2 linked regions of the Collimonas fungivorans genome follow. Each later gene encodes a partner of the first gene's protein in a complex. Links are inferred from orthologs where the notes say so. Each region holds a gene or a part of one and is shown on either strand. Other genes may lie near its edges.

Region 1 (16,980 bases):
AGTAGATTGCACTGAGCCTCCCGAGACTGTGAAAGCAGGCGAAACAATTACGCCTGCTGTTATTAATTAGAACCTTGGAACCGTTGATGGTTCAGATACTGCTATTACTGCATCAGTCATTGCTGTATCGGCTGCCTGTCGGCAGGCGTTCGCGACCGATGCCCGAATCAAGATGAAAAAGAGAAAAACCAGCGTTAAAAGAATGGTTGACGAAGACCGGCAACAAACCCAGAGGCCGCTTAGCAGCCTGTCCGACACCTGCATTTATACTGACATGAGTACAAAAACAAAACACCACATAGGTGGACAGACCATGCAAGGCAAACCAAGGACGAAATACGAGAAAAGACACTACAAACACTACATATAGTTTTCTGGATTTGATTTTTACTAATTGTAGTACCTAGAACTCGCCGATGCAATCCAAAAGTAGGATCTTTTTTATATACAAAAACAGACTAATCAATTGACTTTTTTGTCTATGGCAGGAAAGTGCAGCGCAGGCTTGCCTGGCGTTTTTGGTGCATGCCCGGCTAAGGCTTGCTGGTATTGGGTCCAGTCAAAAAAAGGACCGGGATCGGTCTTTCTGCCGGGGGCAACATGCTCGTGTCCGGCCACCGCGGCGAGAGGGTAACGCAACTGCAAGGCGTGGGTCAATGCCGCCAGCGCACGATATTGCAGCGCGGAAAATTGTTCGAAATCGCTGCCTTCAAGCTCGATGCCGATGGAAAAATCATTGCAGCGCTCACGGCCTTCGAAACACGAAGCACCTGCGTGCCAGGCCCTGTCGTTGGCAGAGACAAACTGGACTACCCCGCCGTCGCGCAGTATCAGGAAATGGGAAGAAACCCTGAGCGGGCGCAGCTGTTCGAAATAAGGATGGGCGTCATAATCCAGGCGATTGCCGAACAGGTCGGCTATATAGGGGCCGCCAAACTGTCCCGGCGGCAGGCTGATGTTATGGATCACCAGCAGATCGGCGGTGTTGCCGTCCGGCCTGGCGTCGCAATTGGGGGAAGACTGGCGCACCACTTCATCGGGACGGCACCAGCCGTCTGCGCCGATTTCAAAACTTGGGGGAAGCGGTTTTTGCTGCTCCGTCATTGTTACCTGATCCTAATCTTGCTCGTGGATCGACAATCGCTGCATCCGGTAGCGCAGCTGGCGAAAACTGATGCCCAGCAGATCGGCGGCCTTGGTGCGGTTGAAATGCGTGCGCGTCAGCGCCTGCCGGATGACGTCGCGCTCGATATCGTCAAGATAGTCCGGCAACGATGACGGCAGTTCGCCGCCATTCAATTGTACCGCCGCGCCGGGCGCAGCCGACTCCAGGTTCGTCGCCATGGGCACGCCGGCAACCGCTGCGGCCTCGCTGTAGTGATCGGCCAAGTCAGGCATTTCCGCCGGCCGTCCCTGGCCGCCCTTCAGACCCAGATCCGCCACTTCGATGACGCCGTCGTTGGCAAACGCCAGCGCCCGCTCCAGGATATTTTCCAGTTCGCGCACATTGCCGGGAAACGCATAAGCGCACAGCGCCGACAACGCCGCCGGCGCCAGCGTCACCTGTTCCGCCTCCGGTGTAAACGTCGACAAGCGCGCCAGGATCGCGGCGACCAGCAGGCCGATGTCGTCCAGCCGCTCGCGCAGCGGCGGCAATTTTAATTCGATGACATTCAAACGATAGTACAAATCCTGGCGAAATCTACCTGATTCGACACACTCGGCCAGATTCTGGTGGGTGGCGCTGACCAGGCGCACATCTACCGCCTCCTCCACCGTCGCCCCAACCTTGCGCACGCGGCGCTCCTGGATCGCACGCAACAGCTTGACCTGCATCGCCAGCGGCAGGTCGGCGACCTCATCCAGCAGCAAGGTGCCGCCGTTGGCGGCCTGGAAAAAACCGTCGCGGTCGTCGGCGGCGCCGGTAAACGCGCCTTTGCGATAGCCAAAGAACTCCGCTTCCATCAAGGCTTCCGGGATGGCGCCGCAGTTGACGGCGACAAACGGCTTGTCGGCGCGCGGACTGAGCGCATGGATATCGCGCGCCGCCAGTTCCTTGCCGCTGCCGGACTCGCCGGTGATCGCCACCGGCGCCATGCTGCGCGCCAGGCGCACGATCTGCGTGCGTAATTCCTGCATGGCGGCAGACTGGCCGATGAGGCGCAACGCCGAGCTTGAGCCGGCGCGCAGCTTCGAGTCCGCCGCCGGACGCAGGTTCTCCACCGGCTTACCGACACGCAGAGCCGACTGCACCATCAGGCGCAGTTGGTCCAGCGCCACCGGTTTCGATAAATAATCGAAAGCGCCTGCTTTCAGCGCCATGACGGCATTGTCGGCGCTGCCATAAGCGGTGATCACGGCAATCGGTATGACCTTTTCGCCAGCGCTGACTTCGCGCACCAGCTCGATTCCGAGCCCGTCCGGCAGGCGCATGTCGGTCAGGACCAGCGCATATTCATTTTGCGCCAGATGGCTGCGCGCAGCGGACAGGCTGTCGGCGCTGTCGACATCCAGCCCCATCTTGACCAAGGCGATTTCCAGCAGTTCGCGCAGGTGCGCTTCGTCGTCAACAACCAGAATACGGGGTGAGCTCATGGCATTCGTCTTTTTCAGTCAGTTCTAATCAGCAGGAGACACAGGGTCATGGGCAGCAAACGCAATAACAAAACGACCACTCACATGGCTGGAATTCTGTCCTTGGACATCATGCCGGTATTCATAATCGAGCAACGCGCCGTTATTCAAGCATAACTCGCGCGCTAAAAACAAGCCCAGCCCGGTGCCCTTGCTGGAGGTGGTATAAAACGGCTCGAACAGGTGCGCCCGCACCGCCGGTGAAATCGGTTCGCCGTCGTCCTGCACATGCAGCTCCAGCCGCCCGGCGACGCTGGACATCACCTGCAAGCGCATCCCGCCCGGCTGGCCGCTGGCGTAACGCACTGCGTTCGACAGCAGGTTGGTCACGACTTCGCGCAGATGCAAGGGATCAAACCAGACGCTCTGCCGCTCCGCCGCGTCGATCTGCAAGTCAATCGCGGCCGGCGCCACCGCATGGGTCTGCCTGAAATCCCTGACGATATCCTGCAGCAAGGGCGCCAGCAAAATCGGTTCGAGTTGCCGTTGCGCCTTGCGCGACAGCTTCAGGATATCCTCAATCATGCGGTTCAGGCGCGCTACATTGTCTTCGATGATAGTCAGCAGGCGCGCCTCCGCCTCGTCAGTCGCCTCCTCCGCCAGCAAGGTCGCAGCATAGGAAATCGACGCCAGCGGGTTGCGCACCTCATGCGCGATGCTGGCGGTCAGGCGGCCCATGGCTGCCAGTTTCAGCTGCTGGGCCTGGTTCTCGATTTCACTGACATCCTGCAAAAAGATGACCGCACGGTACTCGCTCAGCTCGCGCATCCTGACCGCGGCAAAGCGCACTTTCAGATGCGCCGCCAGTTCGCGCCGGCCGCTCCAGTCGATGGCGGCGGCGTCCTGGCCAAGGTCATCGGTATGCTTGATGGTGACGAATACAGCCTCGCCTACTGCCGGCGAAACCGCGTGCGGCAGGTCGCCGGCCCGCGATTCCCAGGCAAACAAGGCATCCGTTATTGGCGCCAGCATCGCATAGTCGCTCAATTTGTGCTGCTGTTCCTCGTCCAGCAAGGATAAGGACAAACCCAGCATACGCTCCGCCGCCGGATTCGCCATGATCAGGGTGCCAAGCGGATCGACCACCAGCAAGCCATCGCCCATGTCCTTGATCGCGATGCGGTTGATATCCATTTGCACCCGCAGGTCCCTGCCGCGCTGGGTCGCCAGTTCCTCTTGCTTGATCAGCTTGTCGGCCAGCCGGTTGATCACCAGCACGGCAAAAAAGAAAGCGCCGCCATACAAACCGGCCTGCAGGGAGGAGGCATCCGGCGCCGACTGCAATATCTGATAACCGCTTTCCGCCAGCAGCACCATGGTCGCAATCGAGACAAACAACAGCGCCACCAGCAGCGGCGCCAGGATGGCTGCGCCGGCCAGGGGGAACAGATACAGGATCGCCAGGCCGCCCTTGGCGCCGCCGGCGCCTATATACAGGATGGACACCGCGATCATGTCCACCGTGATCGGCAGCACTATCTGCGCCATGTAATGGCGGTGGTAATAAGCGGTGACCAGCGTGAAGATGGCCGCGCACAGCAGGTAGACGCTGCAGGTCTGCGGATTGGTAAACAGCTGCGAGAACCAGGTTTCGTTTTTGCTCTGGGTGCTGAGGTAGGCCAGCATCACCATCGCCACCACGATCCGGGTCACGTTGAATGTCTGCAACGTACGCCAGAATGTATCCGGTTTACCGTTCATGGGAGTGAGGCTGGTGCTAATCATGCATGTCCTGTCTCACAATGGATCGTGCAGCCGCAAGCCGGGCGCTCTCAAGCGCCGGCTTCGACTGGAATGTGCGTAACGGCTCAAGTGGGCAGGGTTCAGGTCGAATGCAGGCGACGGTGTTCCGCACTGCAAAAAACCGCGCCGGAAGCATCGGCCAAGGCCTCCGACGCCGGGAAATGCATGCCGCAATGGGCGCAAGCGACTATGGCTTCAGCCTGCGGCGAATCGCCGGCGGCGGAAGCCGCGGCGCCACTGTTGAAGGTCGGCTCGCCTGGTGCCGGACGACTCTGGGTGAGGTTCTTTTTCAGGCGCTGCAGCCAGACGATTACAGCCAGGACGACAACAATCAAAATAATCAGTTTCATACTAATACCCGATGCAACACAACTTCAAGCACGAAGCGGCTCCCTACATACGCCAATAATAAAACGGCAAACCCGGTCAAGGTGAAACTGAGGGCAGTGCGGCCGCGCCAGCCCTGCCACCTGCGGCCCGCCAGCAGCAGCCCGAACAAGGCCCATGACAACATGGTGAAAATGGTCTTGTGATCCCATTTGAAAGCCTTGTTGAACAGCTCTTCGGAAAACACCACACCCGACAGCACCGTCAGCGTCAACAGGAAAAATCCGAAAGCAATCAGGCGAAACAGCAGTTTTTCCATGGTCAGCAAGGCCGGCAAGCGATCCAGCGCAACCCCGAACCAGCCGGCTTTCGCCGCGCCCGGCCGGGTATGCAGGCGCGACTCCTGCAATACCATCAGCACTGCGTGGAATGCGGCGATAGTCAGGGTGCTGTAGGCCAGGATGGAAATCACGATATGCCACAGGAACACCGGCGACTTGCCGTTCAGCGGCACCATGTTGCCCGGGAATATGGCCGGCAGAATCGCCGCCAGCGCCGCCATCGGCAGCACCAGGACCCGCAGGCCGTCCAAGGTATAGTTGCGGTTCTCCAGCCAGTAGGCCGCGACCGACACCCATAAGGTGGCCGACAGCATCATCGAAAACCCGACCCGCAGCTGTTCCGGCCCGACCACGTCGGACCACAGCACGCCGCCGTGCAGCACCCAGGCGGCGGCGACAACAATGGAAATGGTCTGGCGCCGGCTCGACGGCAAAAAGGTGCAGCCTATATATAGCAGCGCCACCAGAACGAAAAGATATGTTTGCATCGTGTAAGTTTACAACATGTGGCGTCTGCGCGGCGTGCTCAAACAGGGTGACTGGCCGGGCTGGCGAACCGGACCGCGATTTCTTGCATCTTGTACATCATCCGTGGCGATCCCCGACGCATGCCTCTATTCCCGGGTCAGCCTCGGCCGGCATCAGGTAAAATGGCTGTTTACATGCATTATCGTGGCCATTTAATGCGCGTCCGTGCATTGCAGACGCAAAAACCGGGCCACATTGACCCATCGCAGTTCTTCTGGAAACGCTGTTACCCATGCTCGACAATCTGACCCAACGCCTCGCCAAAGTCGTCAAAACCATGCGCGGCGAAGCGCGCCTTACCGAAACCAATACCGCCGACATGCTGCGCGAAGTGCGCCTGGCCTTGCTGGAAGCCGACGTCGCCTTGCCGGCGGTGCGCGAATTCATCGCCAACGTCAAGCAAAAAGCGCTGGGCGAAGAAGTGATTGCTTCGCTGACCCCGGGCCAGGCCCTGGTCGGCGTGGTGCAGCGCGAGCTGGCCTCGCTGATGGGCGCCGACCTCGGTCCTGAGGCGTCGCAGCTGAATTTCGCTACCCAGCCGCCGGCGATCATCCTGATGGCAGGCCTGCAGGGCGCGGGTAAAACCACCACCGTCGGCAAGCTGGCCAAATACCTGCGTGAACAAAAGAAGAAAAAAGTACTGACCGTTTCGGCCGACGTCTACCGTCCGGCCGCGATCGGCCAGTTGCAGACCGTGACTGCCCAGGTCGGTGCCGACTTCTTCCCCACCGCCACCACCGACAAGCCGGTCGAGATCGCGCTAGCCGCGCTCGACTACGCCAAGCGCCATTATCACGATGTCCTGATCATCGACACCGCCGGCCGGCTCGGCATCGACGAAGCGATGATGAAGGAAATCAGCGCCATCCATGCCGCCGTCAAGCCGATCGAAACCCTGTTCGTGGTCGACGCCATGCTCGGCCAAGACGCCATCAATACCGCCAAGGCCTTCAGCGACGCCCTGCCGCTGACCGGCATCGTGCTGACCAAACTGGACGGCGATGCGCGCGGCGGCGCCGCGCTGTCGGTCAGGCATATCACCGGCAAGCCGATCAAGTTCGCCGGCACCGCGGAAAAGCTGGACGGCCTGGAAGCCTTCGATCCGACCCGCATGGCCAACCGCATCCTCGGCATGGGCGACATCCTGGCCCTGGTCGAAGAAGCCCAGAAAGGCGTCGACGTCGCCGCCGCCAAGGACCTGGCGCACAAGATCAAGGGCGGCGGCAAATTCGACCTGAACGACTTCAAGGCGCAGCTCGGCCAGATGAAAAAAATGGGCGGCTTGTCCAACCTGATGGACAAATTGCCGGCCCAATTCCAGCAGGCGGCAGGCGGCGCCAATATGGACCAGGCGGAAAAACAGGTACGCCGGATGGAGGGCATCATCAACTCGATGACTGCCCAGGAACGGGCCAAGCCGGAGCTGATCAAGGCTTCGCGCAAACGCCGCATCGCCGTCGGCGCCGGCGTCCAGGTGCAGGAAGTCAACCGCATGCTGTCGCAATTTGACCAAATGCAGTCGATGATGAAAAAACTCAAAGGCGGCGGCATGATGAAAATGATGCGCGGCATGAAAGGCATGATGCCGGGCATGCGCTAAACACCGTATCGCCACGTCGCGCCACTCTCGCGATACCCTGAAAAGCCTTGCAAGTCATTGACTTGCAAGGCTTTTCGTCAATTTGCGACGTTTGTGGGAAGCCGCCGGCCGGCGGCGCCGGCCATTTGTTACCTTGCCCGGATTCCGGCAACCGGCCGCAAAAGCCCGCCAAGCGGGCGTTTCCCCCGCCATGCCGGACGTTCCGCTTCCGTATCAAATCCCGCACAAACCCGCAAAAAACGCTTGCATCGCCAGGAAAAGCGCAACACTATTAGCGATGCGTGCTTGACGCATTTTTTCACTATCCCTGAAGGAGGCTCAAAGATGGCCACAGCCAAAAAACCAGCAGTTGCAGCAAAGAAGCCAGCAGCGACCAAAGCAAAAGCAGCTCCGGTCAAAGCGGCAGCCAAGCCTGCAGTAAAAAAAGCCGACGCTCCGAAAGTAGCGCGCAAGCCTAACGCAGCATTCATGAAAGCATTGACGCCGTCAGCTGTCCTGGCTGCTGTCGTCGGCGCGACACCGCTGCCACGCACTGAAGTCACCAAGAAGGTTTGGGAATACATCAAGAAGCACAAGCTGCAGAATCCAGAAAACAAACGCAATATCATTGCGGATGAAAAACTGAAAGCTGTCTTTGGCGGCAAAAAAGAAGTGTCGATGTTTGAAATGACCAAACTCATTTCCGATCACTTGAAATAATGCTTAGGGCCTAGCTGGATTTTGTCCAACCCGCCGCCCTGAGTGCCAAACAAAAACGCCCGCATCACGCGGGCGTTTTTGTATCTGCAGAATCGGGTCGCCTCTAATCGAGCAGATCCGAGTAGTCGATTTCCGCATAACCAGCCAGTGTCTTCCACGGCAAGACCGGCGGCGCCGCGATCACGCTGACCGCGGTCTGGCGGCGCGCCAGACCGTGCGCATCGAACGACTCCACCAGCCGCGGATACTGGCCCTTGACGTCCCAGCTGACCCGCACTGTCAATTCCCCGCGCTTGCTTTCGTATAGCTGGACGCCGTCCTTGGCCGGACCGACGGCACGCATGTTTTTCAAGCTCTGCGGATCGCTCAGGTAAAACGTACTGCCCCAGTTGCCGTTGAAGCCGATGTTGCCGTAATACTGGGAGTCGACCTTGACGGTGCGGCGCTGGTGCCGCTCGATCAAACGCGCATCCAGCGAACCGTCGGCCTGGCGGCGCACCCACATCGGCGAGCTGCCGGCATCCGGATGGTTGTGCCCGCTGTGGTCGTGCTGATCGGCGGCGTCCGCGGTTCCGGCCGCAGTTCCAGCAACAGTCAGGCGCTCGGTCCATACCTGGTCGCTGCGCCGGTACAGGCGCTCGGTGAATGTCGTTTCGCGCTTGACGCCGTCACGTCCCAATACCATCGAATAGTGCTGCACCTGCAGGTTCTGGTCAGGCGCATTGACAGCCGCCAGCACCGCCGGCAGCGGCGACAGCAGGACCAGCGCGGCCATCAGCTTGCCGGCATTGCCTGCGATTTTTTTCAATAAAATCATTTTTCCACCAAAAGAATTGCCGCCATTATTGCGATGGCGGCATCGGTATTACTAAAAAAAGGATTACAAGCCAAGTGCGTTTTTCACTTTGCCAAACACCTTGATGTTTTCAAACGTGCCCTTGAAACTGTCGCTGCCGGCACCGGCCGAGAACAGCATCACGTCGCCGCCGCCGTGCGTCTCCGAACCAGGCGAACCGGCAAAACGCACGCCGACCTGCTGCAGGTAGTCATCGGCTTCGGTATCGACATTGGTCAGGTCGCCGTCTTCCGGGCGGCGCGGCGCGCTGCCGTTGCCGAACACCAGCGTGGTGTAGGGTTTGCCGTCGGCCGCCAGCGCCAGCTTGCCGTCGTAGTAGTTGGCGACCTTGCCCAGGATCGGATTGCCACGCTTCGGATAGCCATTGAAACCGATCGCATGATCGTGGTCGGCGGTAACCACTATCAATGTGTCTTTCAGGTCGACAAGTTCCAGCGCCTTCTTGATCGCGGCATCAAAAGCCAGGGTGTCTTCCAGCGCGCGTTTGGCGTTGGTGCCGTGCAAGGCATGGTCGATGCGGCCGCCTTCCACCATCAGGAAATAGCCTTTCGGATTCTTCTTGAGCACGCCGATGGCTTTTTCGGTCATCTCGGCCAGGCTCGGCTGGTTCAGGTTTTTCTTGACGCGGTCCAGTTCGTAATCCATGTCGCTGGCGCTGAACAAGCCCAGCAGTTTGCTGACACCGGCCGGATTGACGTTCTTCAGTTCGCTGCCGGAAGCGACGTAGGTATATCCCGCCGCCTTGAACATGCCCAGCGCATCGAGCTCATCGTTACGCTGGCTGCCCGCCGTGCTCTTCGGCAGGAAATGCCGCAAGCCGCCGCCCAGCAATACATCGACGCCATCCTTCAACGCCGTGTTGTAGCGCGCCGCGCCCGGCGTCGCCTGTTCGGTGATGGTGTTGTAAGCGTCGCGGTTGCAGACGTGGGAATAAGTCGTGGCCGGAGTCGCATGGCTGATGCGGGTGGTGCTGACGGCGCCGACCGCCTTGCCGGCGCCTTTGGCCAGTTCCAGCAAAGTCTGCACCGGCTGGCCGTTGCCGGCCACGCAGGTGGAATCCGCCTTGACTTGATACGGCTTGCCGTTGGCGTCGAAGGCATTGGTATCGGAAGACATGGAAATCACATCGTTCTTCATCTTGACGCCAGTCATGTACGCCGCCATCGATGGTGCGCTATCGGTGGTCTGGGCATCCAGCGAGAAGGTCTTGACGCGCGCAGTGCGGGTCAAGGTCTCCATGGTCAGGCGCCCTGCTTCGCCATGGCCGTAGATGCGCGCGGCGGTGACAGTCACCGGGCCCATGCCGTCGCCCAGGAAGAAGATGACGTTTTTCGCGGCCGCGGCGTCGGCCGCCATGACGTTCGCGGTGAAAAGTAAAGACAGCGGCGTCAACGCGCACAGTGCGGCGCATTGGTAGATCCGGCGCTGGAATTGCTTGCTAGCTGGTTTAATCATGGTCTGTACCTTTGTCTATCTTGGGCAAATTCGTTCGGTAAATTCGAAGCGGCATCACAGGCCGACAGCTTTTTTCACCAAGCCGAACACTTCGGTGTTGTCGAGCACGCCGCGGATATTCTCGGCCCCAGTCCCTGCGCACCGATGAAGACGTTGGTGCCGCCGTGGGTTTCGCCGCCGGCTTCGGTCGGGATCACCGACTCTTGCATGTAGTCCTTGTCAGCCACCTGCATGTCGGACAACGCGCCGCGCGTGGCCAGGTGGTTGGGGCCGTTGCCGAAACCGATCACGGTGTAAGGGTTGTTGTTGATATCGCGTTCAGGCTGGCCGGTAGCGACATTTTTCACCAGGCCGAGCACACCCGGCTCGCTGCTGGTGGTCTTGCCGGTGCGCTTGGCGTAGCCGTTCAGCAGGATCGAATGGTCATGGTCGGCAGTAACCACCACCAGGGTGTTTTTCAAACCCGGATCGACTAGCTGCATCTTGTCCAGCGCGACCTTGATCGCCTCATCGAAAGCAACGGTTTCCTGCAACGCGCGCCGCGCATTGGTGGCGTGCAAGGCATGGTCGATGCGGCCGCCCTCAACCATCAGGAAGAAGCCGGTCTTCTTGCTGTTCAGCAGGTCTATCGATTTGCCCGTCATCTGCGCCAGGCTCGGCTCCTTGGCGGCGTCGCGGTCCAGATCGTAAGTCATGTGGTCCTTGTGGAATAGGCCGACCACTTTTGGCGTTGCGGCGCCGATCTTGTCGAACTCGGCAAAGTTGCTGGCATAGGTATAGCCGGCCGCCTTGAATTCCGCCACCAGGTCGCGGCTGTCGCTGCGCTTGCTGTCGGCGTCGGCTTTCGGCAGGAAATGACGGCGGCCGCCGCCGAAAATGACGTCGACGCCATCGCTCAGCTTGCTGTTGAAGCCGGCGCCCTTCGGCGTCAATTGCGCGGCGATATTGTTTTCGCCGTCGCGGTGGCAGATATGCGAATAAGTCGCCGCCGGCGTCGCATGCGTGATCCGGGTGGTGGTCACGACGCCGGTGCTGTAACCCTTGGCCTTCATGATCTCCAGTAGAGTGTCGGCTGGCGTGCCGTTGCCGGCGGGGCAGGTGCTGTCGGCGCCGTTGACATAACTTTTGCCGCCGGCGTCGCGGGCGCTGGTATTGGCCGACATGGCAATCACTTCGTTGTTCGCCTTGACGCCGGTCATGTAGGCCGCCATCGACGGTGCGCTGTCGGTCACTTGGGCATCGTTGGAATAGGTAGTGACGAAACCGCTTTCCGGCAGGGTATCGATGGTCAGGTCGCCCTCTTCGCCCACTTTGTAGATGCGGGCGGCAGTCATGGTGGTGATGCCCATGCCGTCGCCCAGGAAGAAGATCACATTCTTGCCCGGCTTGACTTCAGGCCGCTCGACCGGCACCTCGACCAGCGGATTGCTGGAACCGCTACACCCCGCCAACACCATTGCTCCCGTGGCGGCGGCAATCAAAATACGTAATTTCATTCATCGCTCCGTGTTGTCAATCAGAAACATGCAATCATTTGTAATAATGTGTAACAACTGTAACCAGAAGTTATTACATGCTGATGACGAAAGAGCATGGATCTTCAGAAAATGGGAGGCACAACGGAAGGTTGACCCGTGCAATGCCGGGTCAACCAAAGGGAAGAAGGAGGAGCTATGAGCTTGCTGCGCGACCGTTGTTGGCCAAGGAAGTGTTACTTGCGTGCGGATACCGTATGGATCGGCAGGTCATCCTTGTATTCCCAGCGTTTCCACGCTGCCAGCACGGCGTTGGGATATTCGGGACGGCCGCGGCTGCCGTTGTAGCGGCCGAGCGCGAGGTACAGGTTGCCCTTTTCCATGTCGATATACATGCGCAGGATCGAACAGCCGTAACGCAGGTTGGTCTGCATGTTGAACAGCTTGCTGCGGTCGGCGTCGCCGATCACGCGGGTCCAGAACGGCATCACCTGCATGTAGCCATGGGCGCTGACGCTGGACAGCGCGTACTTGCGGAATGCCGATTCGACCTGGATCAGGCCCAGCACCATGCCGGGATCAAGGCCGGCGCGCTTGGCTTCATACCAGGCGGTTTCCAGGAATTCGATGCGCACCTGCGCATCCGGCAGCTTCTTCTTCAGGCGTTCCGACATTTCACCCAGCCAGTACAGGTACTGGATGCGCTGGTCGATTTCAGAGAACTGGGCTTTTGGGGGACGGGCGTCATTGATGGCGCGCGACAAAGCCAGGCGTACCGAATCCGCCAGCTCTTCTTCTTTTTGATTTCCGGCGTGCGCCATGCTGCAGAGCAGCAACAACATGGGCAACAAGCCAAGCCAACGAGACCAGCGCAATCGATACTCCCCAAAATACACTTTTATTTTGGGGAGAGTATACAAAGAAAACGGCGCAAAAAACCAATCCGCCGCAAATCTGTTGTTATTGGGAAACCAGGCGAGCCTTGATGAAGTCTGCCACCTCCGCCAGCGGTACCGTAGTTGCCTCGGTATCGCGCCGTCCCTGGTACTCCAGCTGGCCATCCTTGAGGCCGCGGTCGCCGATCACCACCCGATGCGGCACGCCGATCAGCTCCCAGTCGGCGAACATCGCGCCCGGGCGCTCGCCGCGGTCGTCCAGGATGACGTCGACGCCGGCAGCCAGCAAGCTGTCGTACAGCTTGTCGGTCTCGGCCTTGACCGCTTCGCTGCGGTCATAGCCCATAGGGCACAGGACTACTTCGAACGGGGCGATGGAGGTCGGCCAGATGATGCCCTTGTCGTCGAAATTCTGTTCAATCGCGGCGCCCAGGATGCGTGTGATGCCAATTCCATAACATCCCATCTGCAGCATCTGCGGCTTGCCGTTCTCGTCCAGGAAAGTCGCTTTCATCGATTCCGAATAGGCGGTGCCCAGCTGGAACACGTGGCCGACTTCAATCCCGCGCAAGATCGCCAGGGCGCCCTTGCCGTCCGGCGAAGGGTCGCCTTCCACCACATTGCGGATATCGAACACCATAGGCTCGGGCAAGTCGCGGCCCCAGTTGACGCCGGTGTAGTGGAAATCCACTTCGTTGGCGCCGCTGACGAAGTCATGCATGTTGGCGACAGTGACGTCCGCCACTACGGTAACCGGCTTCTTTGTATTGACCGGGCCAAGGTAGCCTGGCGGCGTGCCGAAGTACTCGACAATCTCCTGTTCGGTAGCAAAACGATAACCGGCCAGGCCGGGAATCTTGTTGGCCTTGATTTCGTTGAGCTCATGGTCGCCGCGCAGCATCAGCAGCCAGACCACCTTGCTTGCCGGCTCTTTGTCGGTTGCTTCTTTTTCAACAGTCAGGACGATCGACTTGATGGTTTGCGTCAAAGGCAGCTGCAGCAGCTCGGCTACCGCTTCGCATTTGGCCTTGCCCGGCGTCGCCGTCTTGGTCAACGCCTGGGTCGCCGCGCCGCGGGCCGGATACAAGGGCAGGGACTCGGCCGCTTCCATGTTGGCGGCGTAATCCGAGTTCGGGCAATACACGATGGCGTCTTCGCCGGTAGCGGCGATGACGTGGAATTCGTGCGAACCGGTACCGCCGATGGCGCCGTTGTCGGCCGCCACCGCCCTGAATTGCAGGCCAAAGCGGTTGAAAATCCGGACGTAGGCGTCGTACATGATCTGGTAGGACTGTTTCAGGCCATCCAGGTCGCGATCGAAGGAATAGGCGTCTTTCATCGTGAATTCGCGTCCGCGCATCAAACCGAAGCGTGGCCGGCGCTCATCGCGGAACTTGGTCTGGATATGGTAAAAATTCACCGGCAGCTTGCGGTAAGAGCGTAATTCAGTGCGAGCGATGTCAGTAATCACTTCTTCCGAAGTCGGCTGGATGATGAAGTCTCGGCCGTGACGGTCCTTGACGCGCATCAGTTCGGCGCCGTATTTCTGCCAGCGCCCGGTTTCCTGCCAGAGTTCGGCCGGCTGCACTACCGGCATCAGCAATTCCACCGCCCCGGAACGGTTCATCTCCTCGCGCACAATGCTCTCCACCTTGCGGATCACGCGCAAACCCATGGGCATGTAGGTGTAAATGCCGGAACTGATGCGTTTGATCATGCCGGCGCGCATCATCAGCTTGTGGCTGACGATTTCAGCGTCGGATGGAGCTTCTTTGAGCGTGGAGATAAAAAAACGGGAGGCGCGCATAACGATGAATTCTTTTTAAAAAGAGAGGGTTATAATCAACTCAATTTTAAAGGATTAGCTGGCTGATGCGCCTACTCTTTGCACAATTGATTGATGTTCTGGCCATTGTTGTCACTGGCAAGGGCAGATTGCGCGCCTAATCGGGCGAGGACAGAGCTTTCCGCCTAGCCATGGCGGCTGTACGGGCCTGTTCCGCAAATGATGACGGCAAGCAAAGATTTAGCAGAAATACGCAAATAGAGCCGCCCGGCCGCAGAAAGTTTTGAGGTAACAACATGCTTGACCGTGAAGGCTTTCGCCCGAACGTCGGCATTATCTTGCTCAACACCCAGAACGAAGTCTGGTGGGGCAAGCGCGTGCGTGAACATTCGTGGCAATTTCCACAAGGCGGTATCAAATACGGTGAAACCCCGGAGCAGGCAATGTTTCGCGAACTCGAGGAAGAAATCGGGCTGAAGGCGGAACACGTCAAGATCATCGGCCGTACCCGCGACTGGCTGCGCTACGAAGTGCCGGATCATTTCATCAAGCGTGACGTGCGCGGACATTATCGCGGCCAGAAACAGATCTGGTTCCTGCTGCGCATGGTCGGACGCGACTGCGACGTCAACCTGCGCCTCACCGAACACCCCGAATTCGACGCCTGGCGCTGGCATGATTACTGGGTGCCGCTGGATGTCGTGATCGAATTCAAACGGGATGTCTACCAGCGCGCCTTGCAAGAATTATCACGTTTCCTGACGCGCCCGCTGCAAAACGCGCCGCATCACGCCCGTCACCTGCGCACCGGCCATGGACCGCGCGCATCGACGCAATCCCCTCCGGCCTGTGCCGAACCCGAAAAGAAGTGAGTACCCCTATGGCTTTTGCCTTTCGCGCCTTTCATTTTTCTCCCGCTACAAACAAGATACTGCAGCTGCTGGCTGCCAGCCTGCTGTTGCTGAGCGCCGTCACCCAGGTGCACGCCGCCGGCGATCCGTTCAATCCCGGCGCCGGTGCGAGTTCCAGCAATTCAGGCATGTCTGACGATGACGATTACGACGACGGCAAATCCTGGCAAGAAGCCAAGACCGAAATCCCGCCGCAGCCGCAAGCCGCCAACCTGGTGTCGTTTTATGTCAGCCCGACCGCCACCATGAATTTTTTCATCGATGTCAATTCGATATCGGCCGGCAGCGACGGCGTGGTGCGCTACACGCTGGTCAGCAAGAGCCAGGGCGGTGCTGAAAACATCAGCTACGAAGGCATTCGCTGCCAGACCTATGAGAGCAAGTCATATGCATTTGGCCAGAAAGACGGCAGCTGGTCGCGCGCGCGCCTGAGCGGCTGGAAGCAGATCAGCGAATCGTCGGGAAACCGCCAGCATGCCGCTCTTGCCAAAGACTTTCTTTGCCAGGATGGCATGATAGCCGGCAAAGTTGAGGACATACGCAGCAGGCTGCGCAGCAACCGTCCGATCAAACCGGGCAGCTGACCCGCCCTGCCCGCATGTAAAAACGGCTCCTGCAATTTGCGGAGCCGTTTTTTATTGTCCGGAGCTGCCGGTCTTGCCGCCTAGAGCAAGACCATGTTGTCTCGATGGATCAATTCTGATTCTTCGACAAAACCCAGGATAGACTGGATCTCCGCCGATGGATGGCGCATGATGCGGCGCGCTTCCGAACTGGTGTAATTGCTGATGCCGCGCGCGATGGCGTGGCCGTCGACATCGGTGCAGGTAATGACGTCGCCGCGGCCGAACTCGCCGGATACGGCGGTTACGCCGATCGGCAGCAGGGATTTGCCTTCGTTGCGCAGCTTTTGCACGGCGCCGGCATCCAGCACTACCTTGCCGGCGGTTTTCAGATGATCGGCCATCCACTGCTTGCGCGCGGTGAGCTGCGCGGTCTGCGCATTCAATTGCGTGCCGATGGCTTCGCCGCTGGCGAGCCGGGTCAGCACCGCATCTTCGCGGCCCCAGGCAATTACCGTGTGTGCGCCCGAGGTGGCGGCGCGCTTGGCGGCCAGGATCTTGGTGATCATGCCGCCGCGGCCGATGCTGGTGCCGGCGTCGCCCGCCATCACTTCCAGCGCCGGATCGCCGGCTTTGGCTTCATGCACGAACTCCGCATTCGGGTCCTTGCGCGGATCGGCCGTGTACAAACCCTTCTGGTCGGTCAGGATGATCAAGGCGTCGCCTTCGATCAGGTTGGCGACCAGCGCGCCCAAGGTGTCGTTGTCACCGAACTTGATTTCATCGGTGACCACGGTGTCGTTCTCGTTGATGATCGCCACCACGCCGAAGCGCAACAGGGTAAACAGCGTCGAACGGGCATTCAGGTAGCGTTCGCGGTCGGCCAGGTCGGCGTGCGTCAGCAATACCTGGGCGGTGCGTATGTTGTGGGCGCGAAAGCTGGTTTCATAGATCTGCGCCAGGCCCATCTGGCCGACGGCGGCGCAGGCCTGCAGTTCGTCGATGCTGGTCGGACGTTTGTCGAAACCGAGCCGCTGCATGCCTTCGGCCACGGCGCCGGAACTGACCAGCACGACTTCCTTGCCCATCGCCCGCAACTCGGCGATCTGGGTCGCCCATTTTTCGATGGCGCCGGCGTCCAGGCCCTTGCCGTCATTGGTCACCAG
Region 2 (13,298 bases), 150 kb from region 1 along the record:
GCAGCTGGGTGCGGGCCTGGTCCACCACTACCATCAGCTTCCCTTGCAGCACCTGGATGCGGTCGGGGCCACCGTGGAAAAAAGCCGCCAGGCCGACTATCGCCAGCGTCAGCGCGCCGATGATGATCGCAGACAGGAACACTACTGAAATCAGGTGTGCGCGCTGGCTGGTCAGGCGGCGCTGCACCAGCGGCGTCAACGCGCGCACCAGCTCGTATACCAGCAGGCCGGCCAGCAGCGCAGTCAGCATGTGCAAGGTCATCACCAGGAACAACGCAGTGAGCGCAACCAGCCAGGCAGCCAGGCGGAAACGCGGCAAGGTGGTCACCACGGGACGCAGAGGCGGACGATCGGCGGATGAATCGGAAACGGATTGGGGGGCGGAGGCCATGGCGGACTTGTTTCTTTTATCGTAGTCACTGAGGTGGTCAGTGTAGCAAGTCGCCACCATCGTGCAAAGCACGATTCTGGCATCGCCGACGTTTGGTCCGGCATGGCGGGGAAAGGGAACATCCATCCCCGCCATGCCGGCAGGCGGCAATTACAGGGCGGCAGCTTTCAAGGCAGCGGCCTTGTCGGTGCGTTCCCAGGTGAATTCCGGCTCTTCGCGGCCGAAATGGCCGTAGGCTGCGGTCTTCTGGTAGATAGGGCGCAGCAGGTCCAGCATCTGCACGATGCCTTTAGGGCGCAGGTCGAAATGCTCCAGCACCAGCTGCGCCAGTTTTTCGTCGCTGATCTTGCCGGTGCCGAAGGTGGTCACCATCACCGAAGTCGGCTTGGCGATGCCGATGGCGTACGACACCTGGATCTGGCAGCGGGTGGCCAGGCCGGCGGCCACGATGTTCTTGGCGACATAACGACCGGCATAAGCTGCCGAACGGTCGACCTTGGACGGGTCCTTGCCGGAGAATGCGCCGCCACCGTGGGGCGCTGCGCCGCCGTAGGTGTCGACAATGATCTTGCGCCCGGTCAGGCCGCAATCGCCTTGCGGGCCGCCGATGACAAAACGGCCGGTCGGGTTGATCAGGTAGCGGGTATTCTGCAGCCACTCCTTCGGCACCACCGGTTTGATGATTTCCTCGATCGCCGCTTCTTCGATCGCCTTGTGCTGCATGTCCGGCGCATGCTGGGTCGACAGCACCACGGTGTCGATCGCCACCGGCACGCCATCGACGTATTTCAGCGTGACTTGCGATTTTGCATCCGGACGCAGCCATGGCAAGCGGCCATCCTTGCGCAACTGCGACTGGCGTTCGACGATCCGGTGCGCGTAATAGATTGCGGCCGGCATCAGTTCCGGCGTTTCGTCGCAGGCATAACCGAACATCAGGCCCTGGTCGCCGGCGCCCTGGTCAAGATCGATGCCCTTGCCTTCATCCACGCCCTGGGCGATGTCCGGCGATTGCTTGTCGTAGCCGACCAGCACCGAGCAGCTCTTGTAGTCGATGCCGTAGTCGGCGTTATCGTAGCCGATACGCTTGATGGTTTCGCGCGCGACGGCGATGTAATCCACGTTGGCAAAGGTGGTGACTTCACCCGCCAGCACGACCAAACCGGTATTGCACAAGGTTTCGGCGGCGACCCGCGCTTGCGGGTCCTGGGTAAAGATGGCGTCGAGGATGGCGTCGGAGATCTGGTCCGCGACTTTGTCGGGATGACCTTCAGAAACGGATTCGGAAGTGAAGAGGTACTCATGTGCCATAACAGGCTCCTACAAAAAAACAGTGGTGACCATGTCGCAGTCAAACCTGTTGAGCCTGCGACGCTTTAGCGAAATTTGTATTCCGCCTCGCAAGTTGTCTATTAACTCGGCGGATAATGCTAATTACTATATATTAAGATAATTCCTGCAAGCAATCTATCGGCTTCCAAAAACACCTTGCAACCATATTCGGTTTTGAAACTATTATGCTATTTTACGCCTCTTGAAAAAAATCGGCAAAATCCACCCTCTTTTAGCTCTCGATGAGCTCCTCCAATGCTTGTAATACTCTTCCGCCTGCTGTCGACACTCCCTCTATTTTTCCTGCATGCAATAGGGACGCTGGGCGGCTGGCTGGTCTACCTGGCCTCGGCTTCGTACCGCGGAAAATTGAAAGACAACCTGTTCCGGGCCGGCTATCAGGCGGCTTTGCCGCAGGCCATCAGTGAATCCGGCAAGAGCATGTTCGAGCTGCCGTTCATCTGGTGCGCCGCGCCGCAACGGGTGCTGCGCACCGCCGCCATCGAGAACTGGGAGCTGGCGCAAGCGGCGCTGGACGCCAAGACCGGGGTGATCTTCCTGACCCCGCACCTGGGCTGTTTTGAAATCATCGCCCAGGCGATCGCCACCAAGACCCCGCTTACCGCGCTGTACCGGCCGCCGCGCAAAGCCGCGCTCAAGCCCTTGATCGAAGGCGCGCGCGGACGGCACAACCTGCTGCTGGCTCCGGCCAACCTGGCAGGCGTGCGCACCCTGTTCAAGGCGCTCAAGAAGGGCCAGGCGATCGGCCTGCTGCCGGACCAGGTGCCGCAAAACGGCGAAGGCATCTGGGCCGATTTTTTCGGACGCCCGGCCTACACCATGACGTTGCCGGCCAAGCTGCAGCAGATGAGCGGCGCCCCGATTATCCTGTCTTACGCTGAACGTTTGCCGTTCGGGCGCGGCTATGTGATCCGCTTCGTGCCTTTCGATGAAACCCCCGGCCACACACCCGAGCAACGCACGCTGGCCATCAACCTGGCCATGGAGAAGCTGATCGCACGCTGCCCGGCACAGTACATCTGGAGCTACAACCGCTACAAGACGCCGCCCGGAGTCGTGGCGCCGCCGGCATCGGCCGCACAGGAGCCGCAAGCATGAGGGCCCTGCTCGGCTTGCTGTGGCTGGCGCATTTCCTGCCGCTGTGGATCCTGGGTCCGGTCGGCGAAGCCTTGGGCTCGCTGCTGTTCGTCATCATGAAACCGCGGCGGCACATCACGCTGACCAACCTGCGGCTGTGTTTTCCGAACATGACGGAAGCCGAGCGCGTGGTGCTGGCGCGCCGCCACTTCCAGGCTTACTCGCGCAGCGTGATGGAGCGCAGCGTGTTGTGGTGGGCTTCGGAGAGTCGCCTGCGGCGGCTGATCAAGATCGAATCCGACTTGCCGCTCAGCACGCTGCAGGCCGGCCCCACCATCCTGCTTTGCCCGCATTTCGTCTGCCTGGAAATTCCCGGCATCGCCCTGGTGCTGAATTCCTCGCTGTCGATCTGCACCATCTACACGCGCCAGCAAGATGCAGTGACCGATGCCGCGCTGCTGAAAGGCCGTTCGCGTTTCCGTCCGGTCAAGCTGTTTACTCGCGAACAAGGCGTCAAACCCATCATCCGCGCCATGCGCGAAGGTTTTCCCTTCATCATGCTGCCCGACATGGACTTCGGTTTGAAGGATGCAGAGTTTGTGCCGTTTTTCGGCATCCCGACGGCGACGCTGACCGCTACCGCCCGCATTGCCGCCGCCACCAAAGCCAGCGTGGTGCCGATGATCGCGACTTTCCTGCCTGGCTACAAGGGCTGGAAAGTGACCTTCTACCCGGCCTGGGAAAATTATCCGGGCGACGACATGACGGAAGCCACGCGCCGCATGAACGCATTTATCGAAGCCCGCATCCTGGAAGCGCCGGCAGAATATTTCTGGGCACACAAACGCTTCAAGACGCGTCCCCCGGGGCAGGCTGACGTCTATTCCCCGGCAGCGCCGGAGCAGGCCGACACTGCTGCGCGCTAGCGCCGTTTCCATCATAATGGGCGCATGAAACTCAAATTCACAAAAATGCACGGCGCCGGCAATGATTTCGTCGTGATCGACGCGATTCACCAGCATGTCGATTTCACTCCGGCGCAGTGGCAGCGCCTGGGCGACCGCCGTTTCGGCGTGGGCGCGGATCAAATGCTGGTGGTGGAAAAATCGCAGGCCGACGGCGTCGATTTCCGCTACCGGATTTACAACGCCGATGGCGGCGAGGTTGAACAATGCGGCAACGGCGCCCGCGCCTTCGTCAAATTCGTCACCGACAAGGGCCTCACCAGCAAGCGCGCGATCCGGGTGGAAACCATGTCCGGCATCATCGAGCCAAGGCTGGAAGACGACGGCCGCATTACGGTAGATATGGGCGCGCCTGTCCTGGCGCCGGCCGCGGTGCCGTTCGACGCCAGCAACCTGGACAGCCGGACGATGGGCGAAGATGCGCTCTGGCCGCTGGATGTCCAGGGCAAACAGGTATGGATCTCAGTGGTGTCGATGGGCAACCCGCATGCGGTGCAGGTAGTCGAGGACAGCGAGGCGGCGCCGGTGCTGGTCGACGGTCCGCTGATAGAACATCACCCGCGCTTTCCACGGCGGGTCAATGCCGGCTTCATGCAAGTCGTCGATCGCCACAGCATCAAGCTGCGCGTATTCGAGCGCGGCGCCGGCGAAACCCTGGCCTGCGGCACCGGCGCCTGCGCTGCGGTGGTTGCCGGCATCCGGCGCGGCCTGCTGGACTCGCCGGTGGCGGTGCAGACCCATGGCGGCGAATTGTCGATCGCCTGGGCTGGCGGACAGCAGGCGGTCATGATGACCGGTCCGGCAGTATCGGTATTCGAGGGTGAAATCGAGATCGCTGCGGCTGATCAAGCGTAAGCGTTAAAGGACTTCATCTGCTTCCGCCGCTGCGGACGGCACCGCAGTCTTGAAGCGGTACAGACGCTGCCGATAATTGCCTTCAGGTCCGTTCGGACCGCAATCCACATCTTCAAACAGGCGGGCGATCCGGGTCAGGGCCTGGCGCTCGTCGCCGGTCTGGATCAGTATCAAACGGCGTTTGCTGCGCGCATAGTGGGCGCGGATATCTATCACCAGGCAATGGCCGCAATCGGCCTGGTTCAAATCCAGCAGCAAAGCCTCGGGCCGGCTCAAACCGAACAACACGGCCAGTTCGATCCGTGCGGCCAGGAACGGGTGCGCCTTGACTTGTTCACGCGTCAGTTGCTGCTTGGCTGCTTCCGCCCAGGCCGCCGGCTGTGCGCTGTCGGCGATTCTCGCCAGCAGGTTGGCCGCTTCGCCGCTGCCTTGCGCCGCCGCTTTTTGCAGCCAGTAGACCGCGCGCACGTCGTTGGCAAGTTTTTCGCGCCGGTTGCGCCAGGCGCTCAACCCACATTCCAGCTGCGCCGCGCAATGCCCCATTTCGGCAGCGTGTTCCAGATGGCGCTGCATATCGACCAGGTTGCGCTGCGAAAACTCCGACTTCAGGTAGATGCGCGACAAGGCATACCAGGCATCCGCCAATCCGGCTTCGCCGGCCAGCGTCAGCCAGCGGATTGCTTTTTTATAATTGGCAGACCCGGTCCCCACCAGCAGACGTTCGCCGTCGCTGTTCATGCGGGCGTACCACAGGCCCAGCGCCAGCTGCGCAGCCTTGTCGTCGCCATACGCGGCCAGTTCCAGAAACTGCTGCACCTCGGCTGCATCGAAGCTGTCGCTGGTCTGCAGCACTTGGGCGCTGCGGAGCAACAAGGACAGGTTTTCTTCTCCTAACTGGCGCGCCAGGGTTTCCGACGGTACGTTCAACTGCGCCAGGATATCGGCATACTGTTCCGACAACGCCCTCGCCAGCGGCAACGCTCTTTCCAGGAACACCGGCCAGTCGGCTTTTTCCCAAGCCAGTTGCGCCAGCGACTGCTGCGCCTGCATCACGCCGGCGTCGGCTGCACGCGCGGTCCATTTCAGGGTCGCGTCTTGCTCCGGCTTGGACTCAGTCTGAGTCTCAGACTGAACCCCGGCCAGCTGCTCGCTTGGCGCCGCGCGGCCTGGCGGCGGCGCGCTATCGGCATGCTGCGCCAGCAGCCATTGCGCTTCGGCGATGCCGCCGTGTGCAGCGGTTTCCAAAGCCTTGATAGCTTTGCCGTGCAAGCCCGGCAGTACTTGCAGATTGCCGTCTTCGCGATTCAGCACCAATTGCGCCAGCACCAGGCCCGCCTGCATCAGGCCGGCGTCAAAAGCGCGTTCATACCAGACGCAAAGCGCCAATGGATCGCTCGCCGCTTCAGCCACCTCCAGCGAAATATGACGGCCGATCAGCATCCATGCTTCGGATTCTTGTTGTTGTGCGGCGCGATCCAGCCAGTGCAGCGCCGTCGACAAGCTTTGCGGCAAACCATTGCCGCCGAATAAATAGCGCTTGCCTAGGGCCAGCTGTGCGGCAGCTTGCCCGGCACGCGCCGCGCGAATAATCGCCAGGTCTTCACGTTTAGCCATAAATGCTCATTACCAAAACGTAAATTATCCTCGATAAATACATGAAATTTTGTTTTTGCTTAATTTTTACAATATGTGAATCTTCTACGCAACACAAGTGCCCTGCGGACGGAGGTGCCCAGAGGATGCTGCGCTCCGGCTCGCGTCAAACATCGAAGGACAATTCCTACAACTTCGCTTAAATTGTGTCAAAAATGGTCAATTCAACTTAACAATCAAAAAAATCGAGGCCAGCGCAAACTTTTTTCTTGATAAGCGTAGTAAAAATACAACGAATTTACCGGATACATGCAGTTTTGACAAATTTATAAATCCACAACAAACCAAACTGCAAGAAGTCCGGGCAACTGCCTTTAAGGTTCAATCCTCCGACAAGACGTACGGATGCTTAAGACCGTTTTCTATTTAAAGGACGTCAAATGAAAAAATCACTAATCGCACTGACAGTACTCGGCGCAATCGCAGGTGCAGCACAAGCTCAAAGCTCCGTCACCATCTACGGTACCGTTGATGCTGGCGTCACCTACTCCAACAACAATGTTCCAGCTGGCAACGTGGATGCAAACAGCCGCCTGGGCGGCAGCAAGTTCGGCGTAGGCTCCGGCAACATCGATACTTCGCGTATCGGCTTCAAAGGTGTGGAAGATCTAGGCGGCGGCCTGAAAGCCCTGTTTCAACTGGAAGCTGGCTTCAATACCGACACCGGCGGTTTCGAACAAGACAAGTCCCTGTTCAACCGTAAATCGGTAGTCGGCCTGGGCGGCAACTTCGGTAGCGTATTGCTGGGCCGTCAGTCGGACGTCCTGGACGACTACGGTCACCAGTACACTTCAGTCAAGGACTTCGGCAATTTCGTCGGCAGCCCGCACGTCGGCGACCGCCTGGAAGGTTCGCGTACCCAGAATTCGATCCGCTATAACTCGCCAAGCTTCAGCGGCGTTACAGCCAGCGCCATCTATGGCTTCGGCGAAGAAGCAGGCGCCAATTCCAACGGCCAAGCCTTCGGCGGCGGCGTTGCCTATGACAACGGCCCATTGGGCGCGTACCTCGGCTATTACCAGTCGAAGGCAGGCAAGAACTCTGCCGACACCGCGCCACTGTTCCAGTTGAACACTGTCAAAGAAGGCGACACCATGAACAAGACCTTCAGCCTGGGCGCTAGCTACCAGGCTGGTCCAGCCCGCCTGTATGGCAACTGGTCGCGCATCAATGTTCCTGAGCAATACAAGCAGAACATTTTCGAACTAGGAACCGACTACGCCCTGAGCGCTCCGCTGCATCTGCTGGCTTCGGTGCAGCACACCCAGTACTCGCTGGATGGCAACACTGAAGGCAACAGCTCCAAGCCGCAAGTAACCCAAGTCAACCTGGGCGTGGATTACTACCTGTCCAAGCGTACCGATCTGTACACCCTGGCATCCTACGCCAAGGGCAAGAACGGTGCGCCAGTCGGTGACTATGCAAACCCCGCCGTGCAGAACGACGCTGGCAAGAGCAACCAGACTGCTGTTGCAGTCGGCATCCGCCACAAGTTCTAATATAAGTTAGCCGCCTGGCGGCAAAGCTTGTTTTTGCAATACCTCCCGGGCGGCCGTACCGCCCGGGGCTTTTCACCAGCCCTGGCAAAAAGCCTGATATCAGTTACGCAACATGCGTAATTGCCAAATTACAAATCCGCATATCCCAATTTGCGCAAGTCTGAGCCGCCACAAGCGTTGCTCACGCCCTTCCCTGCCTGTCACAAAAATACAACACAATTAACAATCTTCTTCAATTTCGACCAATTTATAGCATCACAGGAAACCAAACCGCCAGCATAGCCAGCGAGACACCTTAATGTTCATCCATCCGGCAAGATGTACGGATCCTTAAGACAGTTTTCTAAATAAAGGACGTCAAATGAAGAAATCACTAATCGCACTGGCCGTACTCGGCGCAATCGCAGGTGCAGCACAAGCTCAAAGCTCCGTCACTATCTACGGTATCGTTGATACTGGCATCGTTTACACAAGCAAAGCTCTGACATCGACCGGCGACACCGGCAGCAAATTCGGCATCAACTCCGGCATCATCCAAGGCTCGCGCCTGGGTTTCAAGGGCGTTGAAGATCTGGGCGGCGGTCTGAAGGCTCTGTTCCAATTGGAAGCTGGTTTCAACAACGACACTGGCGGCCTGCAAGGCGACAAGGGTACAACTACTCTGTTCCGTCGTAAGTCGGTAGTCGGTCTGGGCGGCAACTTCGGTTCCGTTCTGCTGGGTCGTCAAACTGACATCCTGGACGACGTCAGCCAATGGACTTCGGTTCAAGACTTCGGTGGCGTAACTGGTTCCGTCGGTCATAACCTGGACCGTTTGGAAGGTACACGCACCAACAATTCGATCCGTTACAACACTCCAGACGTATCCGGTTTCACTGGTAGCCTGATCTATGGCTTCGGCGAAACAGCTGGCCAAACTTCGGCTGGCCAATCGTTCGGCGCTGGCGGTCAATACGCTAACGGTCCTCTGGGTCTGTTCGCTGCTTACTACCAATCGAAACTGGGTTCGACATCCAGCGACACTTCGCTGATCAACGGTTCGCAAGTAGCTAACTTCTCCGGCAAATCCGGCGACACAGCTCTGAAGACATTCAGCATCGGTGCTAGCTACCAAGCTGGTCCAGCACGTCTGTACGGTAACTGGTCGCGCGTCAAGCAGCCTTTGGCTACTAGCTCGAACTCGGCTACTACCGGTATCCTGCAACCAGGCAGCTTCACAGTTGGCAGCTTCAACAACACCAAGGCTGACATCTTCGAACTGGGCGTGAACTACGCTGTTACAGCTCCTCTGCACCTGCTGGCTAGCGTTCAATACAACAAGCTGACATTTGCTGATGCTGGCGCCGACAAGGGCAAGCTGACCCAATTCAACCTGGGTACAGACTACTTCCTGTCGAAGCGTACTGACCTGTATGCTTTCGTTTCGAACCTGCGCGCTAAGGATGCTGTCAATCCAGGCGTCTACGGCGACAGCCTGGGCGACACTGGCAACCAGACAGCAGTTGCTGTTGGTATCCGCCACAAGTTCTAATTTAAGCTGGCCGAACCCGCGGCAGCAAGCGGGCAAGGTTGCTTGACTAGAGATGTAAAAGGCCCACATGGCTTGCCATGTGGGCCTTTTTTATTGTCCGCCCGGCAGGCGGCTCAGGTTGTCATGCACCGGCATAGCGGTGTACCCTTGATCATTCTCTTTTTTCATCACCGATTTCATCACCGATACGCACATGAGCCTCCAACTTGATCCCGATACTGTCGCCCAATATCTGATCGACTCTCCCCATTTTTTTGAAGAACATGCCGAACTGCTGGCCAAGATCCGCCTCAGCAGCCCTTTGCTCGGCCGCGCCGTTTCGCTGCAAGAGCGGCAAATGGAAGTGCTGCGCGAAAAAATCAAGGTGCAGGACCTGCGCCTGGCCGACATGATGCGCAACGCCCAGGAAAACGATGCAAGCTCGCACAAGCTGCACGCCTGGACCCGCAGCCTGCTGCTGGCGCGCAATGACGTTGACTTGCCGCACACTCTGGTCGACGGCCTGCGCACCAGTTTTGGCGTGCCCCAGGCCACCTTGCGCCTGTGGGGCGTGGCCGAGGATTATTCGCATACATGGTTTGCCGCGGAAGCTTCCGAGGACGCCAAGATTTTCGCCAATGGCTTGAGCCTGCCGTTTTGCGGCAGCAACAATGACTTCGAAGCGGCCGCCTGGCTGGAGCATGACGTCCAGTCGGTCGCCATGCTGCCCTTACGCAACACCAGCAGCGGCGCCGCCGTCTCGGCAACCTTCGGCCTGCTGGTGCTGGGCTCGCCCGATCCGCAACGCTTCAGCGCCGACATGGCCACCGATTTCCTGGTGCAGATTGGCGAGACCGCAAGCGCGGCGCTGGCCTGCTTGCTCGAATAACTCGAATAAGCCCGCGAACATGCACAGATCATGAGCGCCGACGCCAACCAGGCTTACCTCAGCGGCTATCTGGACAGCCTGGCGGGCCAGCGCCAGTTGTCAGCGCATACCATCAGCAACTACGGCCGCGACCTGAGAGAACTGGCAAGCCTGACGCAAGCATTAGGCAACAACTGGCAGTTCGCCGCCGTGACCCATTTCCACATCCGCAAATTTGCCGCGCAATTGCATTCGCGCGGTTTGAATCCCAGCTCGATTGCACGCAAGCTGTCGGCCTGGCGCGGTTTTTTCGAATGGCTGGCGGAGCAGACCACGCTCGCCAGCAATCCCGTCGAAGGCGTCAAGGCGCCCAAGCGCGCCAAACCGCTGCCGAAAGCGATGGCGGCGGATGACGCGATACACCTGGTCGCTAGCGGCAACCCGCTGGCCGATGCCGGCTCCAGCATGGCGCTGTGCAACCAGGCTATGTTTGAATTGCTGTATTCCAGCGGCCTGCGGGTTTCGGAACTGGCCGGGTTGGACCTGCGCTATAGCCGCCAGGCAGACCACGAATCGGCCGGCTGGATCGACCTTGACGCCGCCGAAGTGACGGTCACCGGCAAAGGCGGCAAGAAACGCAGCGTGCCGGTAGGAAAACCGGCGATACAAGCGATTGCAGCCTGGCTGCCGCAACGCGCGGCCCTGCTCAAAAGCGACCAGGGCGAGCATGCGGCAGCCTTGTTCCTGACCGAACGCGGCACCCGCGTCTCGCCGCGCGTGATCCAGTTGCGCCTGAAACATCATGCACAGTCGCTCGGCATCGCCAGCAATGTGCATCCCCATGTGCTGCGCCATTCATTCGCCTCGCACATGCTGCAGGGTTCAGGCGACTTGCGGGCCGTGCAAGAACTGCTGGGACATGCGTCGATTGCCGCCACCCAGGTCTACACCTCGCTTGATTTCCAGCGCCTGGCGCAGGTGTATGACGCCGCCCACCCGCGGGCAAAAAAAATCACCGACAAATAACGCACATGCAACTCGCATGCAGCAAGCGCTTGAAAGGCCAATTTGAAACTCAAATATGCAACTGAATTGCATTTCAGGCATAATTGAGGCCTTAGCTATCCATATCGCACTATGAACCCAGGCCCAAAATCCAAATCTGCCGCGACCATGGCCGCCGCCAGCTCCCGCCCGCATGCGGCAGCATTGGCCGAGGCGCAGCTGCGCGAGGTCGCACTGCGCATTACCCCTGCCCGCATCAAGGTACTGGCCGCCCTGCTGGAAGCGCGTTGCGCTTTTTCCCATCAAGACATGCAAGACCAGTTTACCGAAATGGACCGGGTGACCTTGTACCGGGCCCTCGATTGCCTGACGGACGCCGGCCTGGCGCACAAGATCGCCGGCGACGACCGCGTATTCCGCTATAGCGCCGGCACCGAACACAGCGAAGCCAGCCATTCCGGCCACGCGACCCAGCACCAGCACGGCCATTTCAAGTGCACCCGCTGCGCCAAGGTGTTCTGCCTGGACGGCAGCGGCGACGCCGGTTTCCTCGACAGCATGCTGTCGCTAGGCGACAGCCATGCCGGCAGCACCACCACGCCCGCCAAACTGCGCAAACAGCTGCAGCAAGCCTTGCAAGACACGCTGGGCAAAGGTTTCCAGGGTCATGAGATCGAACTGACCATCAAGGGCTGGTGCGCAGACTGCACACATTGATTTGCAGCAGCGTGCAGCAGCACAGCAACGACTGGTCCAGCCGACCTCTCCCGCGCATTGTCTCAACCCCATATCGTTTTTTATTTTTCCGGATCCCGTCATGGCACTTATCCCCACCACTATCCTGACCGGCTTTCTCGGCGCCGGCAAAACCACTTTGCTCAACCGCATCCTGCAACAGCAGCACGGCCATAAAATCGCCGTGATTGAAAATGAGTTCGGCCAGGAAAATATCGACAATGAAATCCTGGTGCAAGACAGCACCGAACAAATCGTCGAAATGAACAACGGCTGCATCTGCTGCACGGTGCGCGGCGACCTGATCGTCGCCCTGACCACGCTGGCGCGCCGCCGCGCCGCCGGCGAACTGAACTTCGACCGGGTAATTATCGAAACCACCGGCATGGCCAACCCGGGGCCGGTAGCGCAAACCTTCTTTGTCGACGACGAAGTGGCGATGCACTTCATGCTGGATGCAATCGTCACCGTGGTCGATGCCAAACACGCGATGATGCAGCTTGACCAGCAGGAAGAAGCGCAGCGCCAGGTCGGTTTCGCCGACAAGCTGCTGCTCTCCAAAACCGACCTGGTGGCGGCGCAAGAGGTGACCGCCCTGACCAGCCGTCTCAAGCGCATCAATCCGCGCGCGCCGATCATTACCCTTGATCCGCAGCACACGCCGATAGAAGAAATCCTGGATATCCGCGGTTTCAACCTCAACGCCAAGCTGGAAATCGATCCTGACTTTTTGGCAACAGAAGAAGAACATGCCCACGAACATAGCGGCGACGATTGCGACCACCCCTCCCACCAGCACGAAGGGCATGGCCACCACGACCATCACCACGCGCACCACGATGATGAAATCGCGGCTTTTGTTTTCAAAAGTGAAAGACCTTTCGATACTGCTCGCCTGGATGAATTCCTGGGCGGCCTGGTGCAAGTCTACGGACCGCGCATGTTGCGCTACAAAGGCGTATTGTTGATGGATGGCGCCGACCGCAAGGTGGTGTTCCAGGGAGTACACCAGATCATGGGCAGCGACGTTGGCGGCAAATGGGACGCAAATGAGACACGCGGCAGCAAAATGGTCTTCATTGGCAAGAATCTGCCGAAAGACATCTTTATTCGCGGTTTGGAGCAATGTTTGGTATAAACTATGGCAGTTTTGCGCTGGGAAATCACTGGATAGCGGGCCAATCACACCATTGCTTGGCCGCTGATTAAGGGAGAGGACCATGAACCTGACCGTTAAAAAGACCGTTGCCAAGAAGGCACCGGCCTCGCTAGGCAAATCGACGCCGAAAGCCGGGCAGGCTGGAGCTCCCGCCAGCAGTAAAGTTAAAAGCGCAGCCAAGAGCACCGTGGCAGGCATTGCTAAAGGCACGGCAAAAAGCACGGCCAG

The links.
Region 2: the proteins of CFter6_RS21830 (region 1) and dapF are in contact, whole or in part, in a solved structure (PDB 5YGU), measured with the Escherichia coli proteins. The link is inferred for Collimonas fungivorans from one-to-one orthologs.

Annotation. Positions count from the first base shown.
Region 1 is NZ_CP013232.1:4,977,754-4,994,733, forward strand. What follows is about bases 13,671-16,424. They hold CFter6_RS21830 (RNA pyrophosphohydrolase), read left to right. Parts: upstream 13,671-14,636; coding sequence 14,637-15,212; downstream 15,213-16,424. Other genes in these bases: CFter6_RS21825 (proline--tRNA ligase), read right to left, coding at 13,671-14,361; CFter6_RS21835 (CNP1-like family protein), read left to right, coding at 15,221-15,835; proB (glutamate 5-kinase), read right to left, coding at 15,916-16,424. Also shown: CFter6_RS21765 (ribonucleoside-diphosphate reductase subunit alpha), read right to left, coding at 1-12; 1,6-anhydro-N-acetylmuramyl-L-alanine amidase AmpD, read right to left, coding at 463-1,104; CFter6_RS21775 (sigma-54-dependent transcriptional regulator), read right to left, coding at 1,117-2,595; CFter6_RS21780 (sensor histidine kinase), read right to left, coding at 2,620-4,359; CFter6_RS21785 (PP0621 family protein), read right to left, coding at 4,458-4,727; CFter6_RS21790 (cytochrome C assembly family protein), read right to left, coding at 4,724-5,533; ffh (signal recognition particle protein), read left to right, coding at 5,806-7,173; CFter6_RS21800 (SWIB/MDM2 domain-containing protein), read left to right, coding at 7,498-7,872; CFter6_RS21805 (hypothetical protein), read right to left, coding at 7,976-8,680; CFter6_RS21810 (alkaline phosphatase), read right to left, coding at 8,753-10,183; CFter6_RS21820 (lytic transglycosylase domain-containing protein), read right to left, coding at 11,895-12,500; more of CFter6_RS21825, read right to left, coding at 12,619-13,670; more of proB, read right to left, coding at 16,425-16,980. UniProt on the Escherichia coli protein: Master regulator of 5'-end-dependent mRNA decay.
Region 2 is NZ_CP013232.1:5,141,778-5,155,075, forward strand. The notes cover bases 2,973-5,706. They hold dapF (diaminopimelate epimerase), read left to right. Parts: upstream 2,973-3,771; coding sequence 3,772-4,641; downstream 4,642-5,706. Other genes in these bases: CFter6_RS22545 (LpxL/LpxP family acyltransferase), read left to right, coding at 2,973-3,747; CFter6_RS22555 (tetratricopeptide repeat protein), read right to left, coding at 4,645-5,706. In the rest of the region: CFter6_RS22530 (AI-2E family transporter), read right to left, coding at 1-391; metK (methionine adenosyltransferase), read right to left, coding at 542-1,702; CFter6_RS22540 (lysophospholipid acyltransferase family protein), read left to right, coding at 1,979-2,842; more of CFter6_RS22545, read left to right, coding at 2,839-2,972; more of CFter6_RS22555, read right to left, coding at 5,707-6,255; CFter6_RS22560 (porin), read left to right, coding at 6,675-7,793; CFter6_RS22565 (porin), read left to right, coding at 8,155-9,324; CFter6_RS22570 (DUF484 family protein), read left to right, coding at 9,518-10,192; tyrosine recombinase XerC, read left to right, coding at 10,223-11,197; CFter6_RS22580 (Fur family transcriptional regulator), read left to right, coding at 11,345-11,893; CFter6_RS22585 (CobW family GTP-binding protein), read left to right, coding at 11,994-13,049. UniProt on the Escherichia coli protein: Involved in the succinylase branch of the L-lysine biosynthesis and in the biosynthesis of the pentapeptide incorporated in the peptidoglycan moiety. Catalyzes the stereoinversion of LL-2,6-diaminopimelate (L,L-DAP) to meso-diaminopimelate (meso-DAP).